One region of the Leclercia sp. S52 genome, then DNA from elsewhere that is predicted to be linked to it. Evidence: predicted binding sites of a transcription regulator. Region 1 holds the regulator's gene; each other region holds the start of a gene.

What was found. The regulator CRP, encoded in region 1, controls carbon source genes, mostly activating them, when cyclic AMP is high. The targets are predictions, from matches to a motif close to ATGTGANNNNNNTCACAT.
Region 2: the regulator CRP is predicted to act here: its motif matches at 2,418-2,435, upstream of focA (formate transporter FocA).
Region 3: the regulator CRP is predicted to act here: its motif matches at 1,856-1,873, upstream of azuC (stress response protein AzuC).
Region 4: the regulator CRP is predicted to act here: its motif matches at 1,453-1,470, upstream of AAHB66_RS16390 (YfcZ/YiiS family protein).

What each region holds. Positions count from the first base shown of each region.
Region 1 is NZ_CP152474.1:4,501,989-4,505,729, forward strand. It holds gene AAHB66_RS21695 (phosphoribulokinase) at 1-768, shown strand, start outside; gene AAHB66_RS21700 (OsmC family protein) at 858-1,262, opposite strand; gene crp (cAMP-activated global transcriptional regulator CRP) at 1,572-2,204, shown strand; gene AAHB66_RS21710 (YccS/YhfK family putative transporter) at 2,261-3,741, shown strand, end outside.
Region 2 is NZ_CP152474.1:1,613,702-1,617,442, reverse strand. It holds gene AAHB66_RS07640 (DUF421 domain-containing protein) at 1-188, opposite strand, end outside; gene ycaO (30S ribosomal protein S12 methylthiotransferase accessory factor YcaO) at 328-2,088, shown strand; gene focA (formate transporter FocA) at 2,494-3,351, shown strand; gene pflB (formate C-acetyltransferase) at 3,403-3,741, shown strand, end outside.
Region 3 is NZ_CP152474.1:3,026,762-3,030,502, forward strand. It holds gene AAHB66_RS14600 (anaerobic C4-dicarboxylate transporter) at 1-1,291, shown strand, start outside; gene AAHB66_RS14605 (DUF2766 family protein) at 1,372-1,623, opposite strand; gene azuC (stress response protein AzuC) at 1,721-1,804, opposite strand; partial or broken gene AAHB66_RS14615 (MFS transporter) at 2,017-3,439, shown strand; gene AAHB66_RS14620 (RpiB/LacA/LacB family sugar-phosphate isomerase) at 3,484-3,741, opposite strand, start outside.
Region 4 is NZ_CP152474.1:3,410,164-3,413,904, reverse strand. It holds gene fadL (long-chain fatty acid transporter FadL) at 1-1,203, opposite strand, end outside; gene AAHB66_RS16390 (YfcZ/YiiS family protein) at 1,575-1,859, shown strand; gene fadI (acetyl-CoA C-acyltransferase FadI) at 2,016-3,326, shown strand; gene fadJ (fatty acid oxidation complex subunit alpha FadJ) at 3,326-3,741, shown strand, end outside.

The sequences.
Region 1 (3,741 bases):
CGTGCCGCGGAAGTGGAAGGCGACAGCTTTCACCGCTACACCCGCCCTGAGATGGATATGGCCATCCGCAAAGCCCGGGATATGGGCAAACACATCAGCTACTTTGGCCCGGATGCCAACGACTTTGGCCTGCTGGAGCAAACCTTCGCTGAATACGGGCGAAGCGGCACTGGCCAGGCGCGCAAATACCTGCACACCTATGACGAAGCGGTCCCCTGGAACCAGGTGCCGGGCACCTTCACCCCCTGGCAGCCCCTGCCGGAACCCACCGACGTGCTGTTTTATGAAGGCCTGCATGGCGGGGTAGTCACGCCGCAACACGACGTGGCGCGCCATGTCGATCTGCTGGTGGGGGTAGTCCCTATTGTGAACCTGGAGTGGATCCAGAAGCTGACGCGGGATACCAGCGAACGCGGCCATTCCCGCGAGGCGGTGATGGACTCCGTGGTGCGCTCGATGGAGGATTACATTAACTTCCTGACGCCGCAGTTTTCCCGCACCCACATTAACTTCCAGCGCGTCCCGACCGTGGATACCTCTAATCCCTTTGCCGCCAAAGGCATCCCGTCGCTGGACGAGAGCTTTGTGGTGATCCATTTCCGCAATCTGGACAATATCGATTACCCCTGGCTGCTGGCGATGCTGCAGGGTTCATTTATTTCTCACATCAATACACTGGTAGTCCCGGGCGGGAAGATGGGGCTGGCGATGGAGTTAATCATGACGCCGCTGGTGCAGCGGTTGATGGAAGGGAAGAAAATCGATTGAGGCCTTGTTGCCCGGTGGCGCTACGCTTACTGGGCCTACGGGCTCTGTAGGCCGGGCAAACGAAGTGCCGCCCGGCGTTTTCGCAAGGCTTACGCCTCGATCACTTCATACGAGTGGGTAATCTTTACGGCTTTCTCCAGCATCAGCGCCACGGAGCAGTACTTCTCGGCTGAGAGATCCACCGCACGGGAGACCGCCGCGTCTTTCAGTTCTTTGCCGGTGACCACGAAGTGAAGATTGATATGGGTGAACAGGCGCGGCGCCTCTTCACGACGCGCTGAGGTCAGTTTGACTTCGCAGTCGGTCACATCGTGACGACCTTTTTGCAGGATCGATACCACGTCGATCGCACTGCATCCGCCTGCCGCCATCAGGACCACTTCCATCGGACTTGGCGCTTTATCGCCGGAGTTGCCATCCATCAAAATCTGGTGCCCGGAAGCCGACTCACCGAGGAACGTTAACCCTTCAACCCACTTCACACGTGCTTGCATTTGTATTAACTCCAGGATTGCATTTTTCCTGACAGATTACGCGTCAGTAACAATTCTGACAACGGAAGTCGACCTGCATCAAGCTGAAGCGAGACACCAGGAGACAGGCGGCGAAAGCTATGCTAAAACAGTCGAGATGCTACAGTAATACATTGACGTTGCACATGTATGCAGAGGACATCACACGTTACAGGCTGCTAATTATTGTGACAGCCAGACCCCAGGCAGGGGAAAGAATTCGATTGCAACCCCAGAGTACAGGTACACAGCCAGACTCTGGAGACAGCTTATAACAGAGGATAACAGCGCATGGTGCTTGGCAAACCGCAAACAGACCCGACTCTCGAATGGTTCTTGTCTCATTGCCATATTCATAAGTACCCATCGAAGAGCACGCTGATTCACCAGGGTGAAAAAGCGGAAACGTTGTATTACATCGTCAAAGGCTCAGTGGCAGTGCTGATCAAAGATGAAGAAGGCAAAGAGATGATCCTCTCTTACCTGAATCAGGGAGATTTCATCGGCGAACTGGGCCTGTTTGAAGAAGGTCAGGAGCGTAGCGCCTGGGTTCGTGCAAAAACTGCCTGTGAAGTGGCTGAAATCTCTTATAAGAAATTCCGCCAGCTGATCCAGGTGAACCCGGATATCCTGATGCGCCTCTCTTCGCAGATGGCTCGCCGTCTGCAGGTCACGTCCGAGAAAGTGGGTAACCTCGCCTTCCTCGACGTAACGGGCCGCATTGCCCAGACCTTACTGAACCTGGCGAAACAGCCAGACGCAATGACCCACCCGGACGGTATGCAAATTAAAATTACCCGTCAGGAAATTGGTCAGATCGTCGGATGTTCTCGTGAGACCGTGGGTCGTATCCTGAAAATGCTGGAAGATCAAAACCTGATTTCTGCCCACGGTAAAACCATCGTGGTTTACGGAACACGTTAATTCCGCTAAAACGGCGTGGCATCGCACGATGACACGCCGTTTTTGTCTCTATCCCCATGTGGCGCAGGCTCATTTATCACCCGGAAGTTAACTACGCACTGCGGCAAACCCTGGTGTTGTGTCTCCCCGTGGCTGTGGGGTTGATCTTCGGCCATCTGCAACAGGGTCTGCTCTTCTCCCTCGTTCCTGCCTGCTGCAACATTGCCGGTCTGGACACCCCGCATAAACGCTTCTTTAAGCGTCTGACTATTGGCGGCTGCCTGTTCGCGGGCTGTAGCCTGGCCGTGCAGCTGTTGCTGGCGCGGGATATTCCGCTGCCCCTCATTCTCACCGTGCTGGCGATGACGCTGGGGGTCACGGCTGAGATCAGCGCCCTGCATGCGCGACTGCTGCCCGCCTCGCTGATTGCGGCCATCTTTACCCTGAGCCTGGCGGGAAACATGCCGGTCTGGGAGCCGCTGCTCCTCTATACGCTGGGCACGCTCTGGTACGGGCTGTTTAACTGGTTCTGGTTCTGGATGTGGCGCGAACAGCCGCTGCGCGAGTCGCTGAGCGTGCTCTATCAACAGCTGGCAGATTATTGCGAAGCAAAATACACCCTGCTGACGCAGCACACCGACCCTGAAAAATCGCTGCCGCCGCTGCTGGCCCGTCAGCAGAAGGTGGTGGATCTGATCAGCCTCTGTTATCAGCAGCTGCATATGCTGGCGGCCAACAGAAATCATGAATACAAACGCCTGCTGCGTACCTTCCAGGTGGGCCTGGATCTACAGGAGCACATCTCCGTCAGCCTGCATCACCCGAAGGAGGTGCAAAAGCTGGTGGAGCGCAGCCACGCCGAAGCGGTGATCCGCTGGAACGCGCAGACCGTTGCGGCCCGCCTGCGGGTGCTGGCTGACGACATTCTCTATCATCGCTACCCCACCCGTTTCACCATGGACAAGCAGCTCGGCGCGCTGGAGAAAATTGCCCGTCAGCACCCGGATAACCCGGTGGGTCAATTCTGCGCCTGGCACTTCAGCCGTATTGCCCGCGTGCTGCGTACGCAGCGTCCGCTCTACCCGCGCGACCTGATGGCCGACAAGCAGAAACGCCTGCCGCTGATCCCTGCCCTGAGAAGCTATCTGTCGCTGAAGTCTGCCGCCCTGCGCAACGCGGCGCGTATCAGCGTGATGCTCAGTATCGCCAGCCTGATGGGCGTGGCGCTGCACCTGCCGAAACCCTACTGGATCTTAATGACCGTGCTGCTGGTGACGCAAAACGGCTACAGCGCGACGCGGGTACGTATTCTCCACCGGGCCGCCGGCACGCTGGCGGGGCTGATTATTACCGGCGTTACCCTGCACTTCCACGTTCCGGAAGGCTACACCCTGGCCGGGATGCTGATGGTGACCCTGGTGAGCTACCTGATCATACGCAAGAGCTACGGCTGGGCGACGGTGGGCTTTACGGTCACGGCGGTGTATACCCTGCAGCTGCTGACCCTGAACGGCGAGCAATTTATTATCGCCCGGCTGGCCGACACCCTGATTGGCTG
Region 2 (3,741 bases), 2.0 Mb from region 1:
GCCGCCGACCCCAGCGTCAGAATGATTAACACTTCGAAGAGCGACATCTGGCGCACGCCGCGCCGCCCGGTAATTTTGAGGAACAGGAAAACCAGTACAAAGGTAAAGAGACTTCGCAGCGCGACCTCGCCCAAAAACTCAACGGGTACTTTATCAAAGGCCATTCGTTGAAGATCGAATGCTTTCATTTTTTATATTCCTTTACAGTAGGTTACTGGATGTAAGCATAGCCCAGCCTTTTATTTTCGCCGAAACTGCCGGGGAGATAGCGCCTGTCATGCAAAACCCGTATCATTGCGCGCTTTCCGTACGATATAAGTGATCGCCATGACTCAAACGTTTATCCCCGGCAAAGACGCCGCCCTGGAAGATTCCATTGCTCGCTTCCAGCAAAAACTGACCGACCTGGGCTTTAACATCGAAGAGGCCTCCTGGCTCAACCCGGTTCCCCACGTCTGGTCCGTGCATATTCGCGATAAAGAGTGCGCGCTGTGCTTTACCAACGGCAAAGGCGCCACCAAAAAAGCGGCGCTGGCCTCTGCGCTGGGTGAATATTTTGAGCGTCTGTCCACCAACTATTTCTTTGCCGATTTCTGGCTGGGCGACACCGTGGCAAATGGCCCGTTCGTTCACTACCCGAACGAAAAATGGTTCCCGCTGACCGAAGACGACGAGCTGCCGGAAGGGATCCTCGACGATCGCCTGCGCGCGTTCTACGATCTGGAAAACCAGCTGACCGCCAGCATGCTGATCGATCTGCAGTCAGGTAATGAAGATCGCGGTATCTGCGCCCTGCCGTTTACCCGTCAGTCTGACGAGCAAACCGTCTATATTCCGATGAACATCGTCGGCAACCTGTATGTCTCCAACGGCATGTCCGCCGGCAACACCCGCAACGAAGCGCGTGTTCAGGGGCTGTCCGAGGTGTTTGAGCGTCACATCAAAAACCGCATTATCGCGGAATCCATCAGCCTGCCGGAGATCCCGGCTGACGTGCTGGCCCGCTACCCGGGCGTGGTAGAGTCCATTGCCAAACTGGAAGCCGAAGGTTTCCCAATCTTTGCCTATGACGGCTCCCTGGGCGGGAAGTACCCGGTTATCTGCGTGGTGCTGTTCAACCCGGCGAACGGCACCTGCTTCGCCTCCTTCGGTGCACACCCGGACTTCGGCGTGGCGCTGGAGCGTACCGTTACCGAGCTGCTGCAGGGCCGCAGCCTGAAAGATCTCGACGTGTTTACCCCGCCAACCTTCGATGACGAAGAAGTGGCTGAACACGCCAACCTGGAGACCCACTTCATCGATTCCAGCGGCTCTATCTCCTGGGATATGTTCAAGCAGGACGCAGATTATCCGTTTGTTGACTGGAGCTTCGCCGGTACCACGGAAGAAGAGTTCGCCACCCTGATGGCGATCTTCACTGCCGAAGGCCAGGAAGTGTATATCGCGGATTACGAACACCTGAGCGTGTATGCGTGCCGTATTCTGGTCCCGGGCATGTCCGACATCTATCCGGTGGAAGATCTGTGGCTGGCGAACAACAGCATGGGTGCGCATCTGCGCGAAACCCTGCTGGCCCTGCCGGAGAGCGCGTGGGAGAAAGAGGACTACCTGAACCTCATCACCCAGCTGGACGACGAAGGCCACGACGACTTTACCCGCGTGCGCGAGCTGCTGGGCCTGGCGACAGGCAAAGATAACGGCTGGTACACCCTGCGTATCGGTGAGCTGAAGGCGATGCTGGCGCTGGCGGGCGGCGACCTGGAGCAGGCGCTGATCTGGACCGAATGGACTATCGAGTTCAACGCCTCGGTATTCAGCGCAGAGCGCGCGAACTACTACCGCTGCCTGCAGACGCTGCTGTTACTGGCGCAGGAAGAGGATCGTGAGCCGCTGCAATATCTTAACGCCTTTACCCGTATGTACGGTGCCGAAGCGGTAGAGAACGCCAGTGCAGCCCTGAGCGGTGAAGCGCCATTCCACGGCCTGCAGGCAGTGGATAGCGATCTGAAAGCCTTCCCTGCTCACCAGTCGCTGCTGAAGGCCTATGAGAAATTACAGAAGGCTAAAAGCGCTTACTGGGCTAAATAACGTTACATAACATTACAAACTGTAGGCGTATACAATCACCTACGTTATATTACGGGGCAATTTTATTGCCCCGTTTTTTATTTCTGCGGCAATAACTTTTAGTTGTAATAATAAAGTTAAATATTGGTAGCTATAATTATGGCGCCCTGGCGATTATTGTTACTTTTTATATGAAATACTCCATTCTAATTAACTGTCCGGGGGAAGGTCGGAAGAAAAAAATCAAATCATTTAGTAACTTTTAAAATTTATTTTTATACGTATAATCAAATACTTACTCCGCATTTGCTGAAAAACCACGCACTTTGCGGGCCTATAAGCCAGGCGAGATATGATCTACATCAATTTCTCTTCTATAATGCTTTGTTAGTATCTCGTCGCCGACTTAATAAAGAGAGAGTTAGTGTGAAAGCTGACAACCCTTTTGATCTTTTACTCCCAGCTGCAATGGCGAAAGTTGCCGAAGAAGCGGGTGTCTATAAAGCAACGAAACAACCGATGACGACGTTCTTCCTGGCCATCACTGCCGGGGTGTTCATCTCCATTGCCTTTGTTTTCTATATCACCGCCACCACCGGTACTGCCGGGATGCCTTTCGGTATCGCTAAGCTGATCGGCGGCATCTGTTTCTCACTGGGTCTGATCCTGTGCGTTATCTGCGGCGCTGACCTCTTTACCTCGACGGTTCTTATCGTGGTCGCGAAAGCCAGCGGTAAGATCACCTGGGGCCAACTGGCAAAAAACTGGCTCAACGTTTACGTTGGAAACCTGATTGGCTGCCTGCTGTTTGTCCTGTTGATGTGGTTGTCGGGTGAATATATGACCGCCAACGGCGCGTGGGGGCTAAACGTCCTGCAAACCGCCGACCACAAAGTACACCACACATTTATTGAAGCCGTTGCGCTGGGCATTCTTGCCAACCTGATGGTCTGCCTGGCCGTCTGGATGAGCTACTCCGGCCGCAGCCTGATGGACAAAGCCATGATTATGGTTCTGCCTGTCGCCATGTTCGTTGCCAGCGGCTTTGAACACAGTATTGCAAACATGTTTATGATTCCATTCGGTATCGTAATCCGTGACTTTGCCAGCCCGGAGTTCTGGACTGCAGTAGGTTCCAGCCCGGAAAGTTTCTCTCACCTGACCGTTATGAACTTCATCTCTGATAACCTGATCCCAGTCACAATCGGGAACATTATTGGCGGTGGTCTGCTGGTTGGGTTGACATACTGGGTCATTTACCTGCGTGGCGATAACCATCATTAATGGTTTTCTCAGGCAGTAAATAAAAAATCCACTTAAGAAGGTAGGTGTTACATGTCCGAACTTAATGAAAAGTTAGCCACAGCATGGGAAGGTTTTGCCAAAGGTGATTGGCAGAATGAAGTCAACGTTCGTGACTTCATCCAGAAAAACTACACCCCATATGAAGGTGACGAATCCTTCCTGGCCGGTGCCACCGACGCGACCACTGCCCTGTGGGACAGCGTTATGGAAGGCGTTAAGCAGGAAAACCGCACTCACGCGCCTGTTGATTTCGACACCTCCATTGCATCCACTATTACTTCTCACGACGCGGGTTACATCAACAAATCCCTCGAGAAGATCGTTGGTCTGCAAACTGAAGCTCCACTGAAACGTGCGATTATCCCGTTC
Region 3 (3,741 bases), 1.5 Mb from region 1:
GTTCGGTGGCATGGGGCTGGGGCTGATAAGCGGCATTGGCCTGTTTATTCTCAGCTTTGTCTTTGGGCTTCAGCCCGGTAAGCCTCCGGTGGATGTCATGCTGACGATCCTCGCGGTCATTGGCTGTGCGGCTACGCTGCAAACGGCCGGAGGTCTGAACGTGATGATGCAGTTTGCCGAACGGCTGCTGCGTCGGCATCCACAACACATCACCCTGCTCGCCCCTTTCACCACCTGGATGCTGACCTTCCTGTGCGGAACCGGCCATGTGGTCTATACCATGTTCCCGATCATCGCCGATATCGCGCTGAAAAAAGGTATCCGCCCGGAGCGCCCGATGGCGGTGGCGTCCATTGCCTCGCAGATGGCGATTACCGCCTCTCCGGTATCGGTCGCCGTTGTCTCGCTGATGTCGATTCTTGCCGCGCAGCACGGGGTCGGCCAGGCCTTTGGCATTCTGCAGATCCTCGCCATTTCGGTCCCGGCTTCGCTGGCGGGGGTAGCGATTGCCGCTCTGTGGAGTCTGCGCCGCGGCAAGGATCTGGCCGACGACGAAGAGTTTCAGGCCCGGCTGCAGGATCCCGAGCAGCGTAAGTTTATCTATGGCAGTACCGACACCTTAATGAATCAGCGTTTCCCGAAACAGGCCTACTGGTCTACGTGGATCTTCTTCGCCGGGATTGCCGTCGTGGTGCTGCTGGGCGCCCTGCCCGAGCTGCGTCCGGCCTTTGAGGTGAAAGGCAAGCTGACGGCGCTGTCGATGAACCTGGTGATCCAGATGATGATGCTGATTGCCGGGGCCGTGATGCTGATGGTGTGCAAAGTGAATGCTGCGTCCATTTCAAACGGGGCGGTGTTTAAGGCCGGGATGGTGGCGATCTTCTCGGTCTTTGGCGTGGCGTGGATGAGCGATACCTTTTTCCAGGCGCATCTGGATGAGCTGAAGATGGCCCTTGAGGGGGTGGTGAAAAGCCATCCCTGGACCTACGCCATCGTGCTGTTCCTGGTCTCGAAGCTGGTGAACAGCCAGGCGGCAGCGCTGACCGCGGTCGCGCCGATGGGGTTAATGCTGGGGATCGATCCGAAGATGCTGATTGCTTTCTTCCCGGCGTCTTACGGCTATTTCGTTTTGCCGACCTACCCCAGCGACCTCGCCTGCATCGGCTTTGACCGCTCGGGCACCACGCGCATCGGCAAGTTTATTATCAACCACAGCTTTATTCTGCCGGGGCTTATCGGGGTGAGCTGTGCCTGTGCGGTGAGCTATCTGCTGGTGCAGACCTTCCTGTAATCCTCATGCCGGGCGACCCTGGGTCGCCCGTTCACAAAATTCTCATAAAACCATTTCTAAATTCAAAACGTCGGTTTATTTTAGTGAGACTCGCCCTGCGGCGTGAACTTCAGTTCAATCAGTGCAATGGCTTTCTGAACCGCACGCAGCGTGACCGGGTCAGCCGACGCAGGATTGCTGGCGAAATCGATGTTTCTGAGCTGGCTGGACATCTTCTCGCGCACCTCTGCGGGGGCGATGATTTCAATCACATCAAGGATTTGTTTGATGACCAGCTGGCATGCAACAACGTCAGAGATCAGTTCCTGATCGGCACTCAGGTTTTGAGACATAGGCTTCTCCTGTTTGAAAGGCCGCCATAGTAGCAAAACGCCCGCCCGGATGCGGCCTGCAGGCACAAAAAAACCTGCCGAAGCAGGTTTTTTCTTATCAGAACATCGCGCCTGGCGGTACGTCCTTAAAGGTCTTGCAGTAGGATTCGAACATGCTTTTCAGGATTTTGCGCAATTTCATCATTATGCTCCGGCTAAATGTTATGCAGGTGTTATCGTTGATGCGCTTATAATATGACCTCCATCACAAAAATCAATTATTTTGTGATATTCATCACGGCAGTTTATTTAAAATAAAACAGTGTTCCTGTTAAAAATAAAAACAAATCATGTAATTAGCAGCGTGTTTGTTCCTGTAAATTTTTAAAAAAAATTTTAAGTGGCAGAGGAAAAATGACCGAAAACATCTCCGGTAAAGCGGCCAGCGGGATCTCTCCCGCAGCGCTGTTGGTGGCTGGTGCCTTCTTTATGGAGTTTCTCGACGGGACGGTGATCGCCACCGCCCTGCCCGATATGGCGAGAAGCTTTGGTGTGCAGGCGGTGGATCTCAACATCGGCATCAGCGCCTATCTTATCACCCTGGCGGTGCTGATCCCCGCCAGCGGCTGGATCGCCGACCGCTTTGGTGCCCGCAAAGTCTTCACCCTGGCGCTGGCGATCTTTACCCTTGCCTCGGTGCTGTGCGGCCTCGCCACCAGCGTCGATCAGTTTGTCGCCATGCGCGTCCTGCAGGGGATGGGCGGCGCGCTGATGGTGCCGGTTGGGCGGCTGGCGGTGCTGCGCACCACCCCGAAACATCTGCTGATCACCGCCATCGCCACCCTCACCTGGCCCGCGCTGGTGGCACCGATCATCGGCCCGCCGCTGGGGGGGCTTTATTACCAGCTATGCCAACTGGCGCTGGATCTTCTTTATTAACGTGCCGCTGGGGCTGATTGCCATCGTGCTGGCGCTGCGCATTATCCCGGACATCTATGAAGAGACCCGCCGCCCGTTCGACACCCCGGGCTTTATCGCCACCTCGGTAGCGATGGTGAGCCTGGTTTGTGCCATGGAGATGATGGGGGCGCAGGAGGTGAATACGGTAATCACCTTCGCGTTGCTGGCTATCGGCGTGGTCACCTTGATCTATGCCCTGCGGCATTTCAGGCGCACCGAATGGCCGATGATCCGCCTTGACGCCCTGCAGGTGCCCACCTTTCGCGTGACGATGTACGGTGGGTCACTGTTTCGCGCCTCCATCAGCGCCGTGCCCTTTTTGCTGCCGCTGCTGTTCCAGGTGGGATTCGGCATGGATGCATTCCACTCCGGTTTGCTGGTGCTGGCGGTATTTGTCGGCAACCTGACCATCAAACCGGCAACCACGCCGCTGATACGCGGGCTGGGGTTTAAAAAGCTGCTGCTGATCAACGGGGCGCTGAACGTGCTGGCCCTGCTGGCCTGTGCCTTCCTGACCCCGCAAACGCCGGTGTGGGTGATCATGCTGGTGCTCTATCTGGGTGGGGTATTCCGTTCCATTCAGTTTACCGCCATCAGCACCCTCGCCTTTGCCGACGTCCCTTCCCCGCAGATGAGCTATGCCAACACCCTGTTCTCAACTGCCACCCAGCTGGCGGTGGGGCTGGGGATCACCCTTGGGGCTATCGGGATCCGCATCGGAGAGCTGTGCAGCGAGATGCTGGGGATAGAGGCGCTACCGGGGATCGGCTTCCGGCTGGCGTTTGTGGCGATTGCGTTGGTTTGTCTGCTGGGGATGGTCGATACCCTGCGGCTGGTGAAAGATGCCGGCAGCGCGGTATCCAGAAAGCGGGCATAAAAAAAAGCCAGCATAAGCTGGCTTTTTTTACTGGTGCTGGCAACTTAGCCGATAATACCGCGGACGAAGGCTTCGATCTCTTTATCCTGGCAGTTCTCGAAGAAGCACTGCTGGAAACGCTGGCCGGTCACTGCCGTTTTGACCAGCTCTGGATCGATAGCGCGCAGGGTGTCGAGATAGTTCTCTTTAACCACCGCGGCTTTCACCTGGTTCAGGATGCCGGCGTTACGAACCTGCGGCTCTTTACGCTCTGGCGGATAACCTTCGCCGTTACGACCGGTGAAAGCTTTTTCGAAGATGAA
Region 4 (3,741 bases), 1.1 Mb from region 1:
GGCATCATCGTTAAAGGCGTAGGTCATACCGGCGCTCAGCCACAGACGGTCCTGATCCGGGATGGAGATGGAACGCTTGTCGGCCGGAACCGGGCTGTCGTCAAAGGCGATACCGGTGCGGAAGGTCCAGTTCTTGTCGTAGTAATAGGTGGTACCCAGCGCGATACGGTACGCATCTTTAAAGCTTTCATCTTTATAGAACAGGGTTTGACCGTTGTTGCCGGTGGCCTTCAGCTCCTGGAACTGGCTCCAGCTGGTGTAGGTCAGACTGTAGTGAACAGCCCACTGCGGCGCCACGAGGTTATACCCGGAGACTTCCCACATTTCTGGCAGATGCAGCGACAGAGAGCCGCTCTCGGTGCGGCCACCGGTGCCCGACGGCAGACCCATACTGCCCAGGATGCTGTTCAGGGCCGGGTTGATGGAGCTCTTATAGTCGCCGTCGAAGTCGATTTTCACTTCAGAGCGGTAGGTCAGACCCCAGCGGTTGTTTTTATCCAGCTCATACAGGATACCGGCGTTCCAGCCGAAGCCCCATTCGTCGCCTTTCAGGTAGGCAATCTGATCGTCAGGCTCGTTGATCCCATTCAGGTAGGATGGCGGTACGCGGCCGGTCAGCTGACGTGACAGCAATGGACCCAGCGAACCTGCATAACGCTCAATTTTGGCTTTCGCGTAAACGGCATCAAAGCCCAGGCCAAAGCTCCAGTTGCTGTCGAGACGATAGGCTCCGCTCAGGTTCAGGTTGAGGGTTTCCAGATCGGTTTTACCGCCGTAGATACCCGCCGCGTAGCTGTCGTTAAATTCGGTTGCCAGACCGTAGTTGGAAGTGACAGACGCACCCCAACCAAACTGGTCGTTGATTGGCATAACAAAGTGCACGTTAGGCACCCAGGCGGTCGGGGCGATATTGTCCTGGTCTGCACTCTGTCCTGTTAAGGCGGAGTTACCCGTGACGTTGACATCGGGATCGATATAAACGGCACCGATAGAGAAGGTCGGGCGATCAAACATGGTGATCAGCGCCGGGTTACGGCTCGCATTCCCTGCGTCATCAGCGATGGCACCTTCCCCGGAATAGGCGCGGCCCAGGCCTGAGGAAGAGAACTCATTTAGCTGAAAGCCCGCTGACCAGGCGGAGGTGGAGACGATTGCCACTGCGATTGCGAGCGCAGTTTTTTTGAACAGGGTTTTCTGGCTCATGACCATAACCTCATTGAGTTATTTTTATTCAATATTTGTTACACACCGTAACAGGAGCGCGAAGTGTAGGGTCTGTGGTAACACTTAGAAATCAGACCAGTGGCGAGAGTATAGGTCTGACCAGATAGAATGTTGCAAGTCTGTTTATTAATATTTACTGATATGTTTTTCGAAACGGGATCTGGTTGGCAAAATTGTGACCAGTTCGCTTACTCCAAACGGGTGATTTTTGTTTTAGATCATTTTTACGTGTGATATTGCTCACTTACCGGCTTTTACGCCATTAACGACTGGAGCCGCTTTCGGGCGGGGCGTAAAATATCAGCATCTTGTCTATTTCGCGCCGTGCGCGACTACAGAGGAAATCTACTATGAGTAAATGCAGTGCTGATGAAACCCCGGTTTGCTGCTGTATGGATGTGGGTACCATCGTGGATAACACGGATTGCACCGCCTCTTACAGCCGTGAGTTCGCCAGCCGTGCCGAAGCCGAAGAGACGCTGGCCGCACTGACTGCGAAAGCCCGCGGCGTTGAGTCTGAACCGTGCGACATCACCTCCACCTTCACCGAAGTAAACGGCGGGGTGCGCCTGGACATCGATTTCGTGTTCAGCTGCGAAGCTGAGTCTCTGATTTTCCAGCTCGGTCTGCGTTAATTTCCCTTCAACGCCTCCATTCATGGGGGCGTTTCGTTTGTGCTCTGTGGCTTCGCTCGCAATTTTTCTTCTCCCCGATTGGCTAATGTAAAAATTTGGTTAAGACTGTTATCAGGTCAGACCACTTTGCGCATTTGTTATTCACAGGGGAGCGTTATGAGTCAGGCATTACCGCTAATCACCCGTCAGGGCGATCGCATTGCCATTGTCAGTGGATTACGTACGCCATTTGCCCGTCAGGCGACGGCGTTTCATGGCATACCTGCCGTCGATCTGGGAAAAATGGTGGTGGGGGAGTTGCTGGCTCGCAGCGAAATACCTCCTGAGGTGATTGAACAGTTGGTCTTCGGCCAGGTGGTGCAAATGCCGGAAGCGCCCAATATCGCCCGTGAGATCGTGCTGGGCACTGGCATGAACGTCCACACCGACGCCTACAGCGTCAGCCGCGCCTGCGCCACCAGCTTTCAGGCGGTGGCGAACGTCGCAGAAAGCCTGATCACGGGCACCATTCGTGCCGGCATCGCTGGCGGCGCGGACTCCTCGTCTGTCCTGCCGATCGGCGTCAGCAAAAAGCTTGCCCGCGTGCTGGTGGATGTCAATAAGGCCCGCACCACCGGGCAGCGTTTATCCCTCTTCTCGCGCCTGCGTTTGCGCGATCTCCTCCCCGTGCCGCCTGCGGTTGCGGAATACTCCACCGGCCTGCGGATGGGCGATACCGCCGAACAGATGGCGAAGACCTACGGCATTACCCGCGAACAGCAGGATGCCCTGGCGCACCGCTCGCATCAGCGTGCCGCTCAGGCCTGGGCGGAAGGCAAGCTGGCGAACGAGGTGATGACCGCCTACACCCCGCCTTACCGCGAGCCGCTGAGCGAAGATAATAATATTCGCGGCACGTCCACGCTGGCCGATTACGCGAAACTGCGTCCGGCCTTCGACCGTAAGCACGGCACCGTGACCGCCGCCAACAGCACGCCGTTAACCGATGGCGCGGCGGCGGTGATCCTGATGACCGAATCCCGCGCCAGAGAGCTGGGGCTGATCCCGCTCGGCTATCTGCGCAGCTATGCCTTTACCGCCATTGATGTCTGGCAGGACATGCTGCTGGGACCGGCCTGGTCCACGCCGCTGGCGCTGGAGCGTGCCGGGCTCACCATGAACGATCTGACGCTGATCGACATGCATGAAGCCTTTGCCGCCCAGACCCTGGCCAACCTGCAGCTGCTGGCAAGCGATCGTTTTGCCCGGGATGTGTTAGGACGCGCCCACGCTACGGGCGAGGTCGATGAAAGTAAATTTAACGTGCTGGGGGGCTCCATTGCCTACGGGCACCCCTTTGCGGCGACCGGGGCGAGGATGATCACCCAGACGCTGCATGAGTTGCGCCGTCGCGGCGGTGGGTTTGGCCTGGTTACCGCCTGCGCGGCGGGTGGCCTGGGCGCCGCAATGGTTCTGGAGGCAGAATAATGGAGATGACAACGGCGTTTACCCTTAATGTGCGTCCGGACAACGTGGCGGTGGTGACCATCGATGCGCCAGACGAAAAGATGAATACCCTGAAAGCCGAGTTTGGCGGTCAGGTCCGTGCGATCCTGAAGCAGGTGCGCGAAAACAAAGCCCTGCGCGGGCTGGTGTTTATCTCGGCCAAACCGGACAACTTTATTGCCGGGGCCGATATCAACATGATCGCCCGCGCCAACAGCGCCCAGGAAGCGGAAGCGCTGGCCCGTCAGGGGCAGCAGATCATGGCCGAAATTCATGCCCTGCCGATCCCGGTGATTGCGGCGATCCACGGCGCCTGCCTCGGCGGTGGTCTGGAGCTGGCGCTGGCCTGCCACGGACGAATTTGTACCGACGACGGCAAAACGGTGCTGGGCCTGCC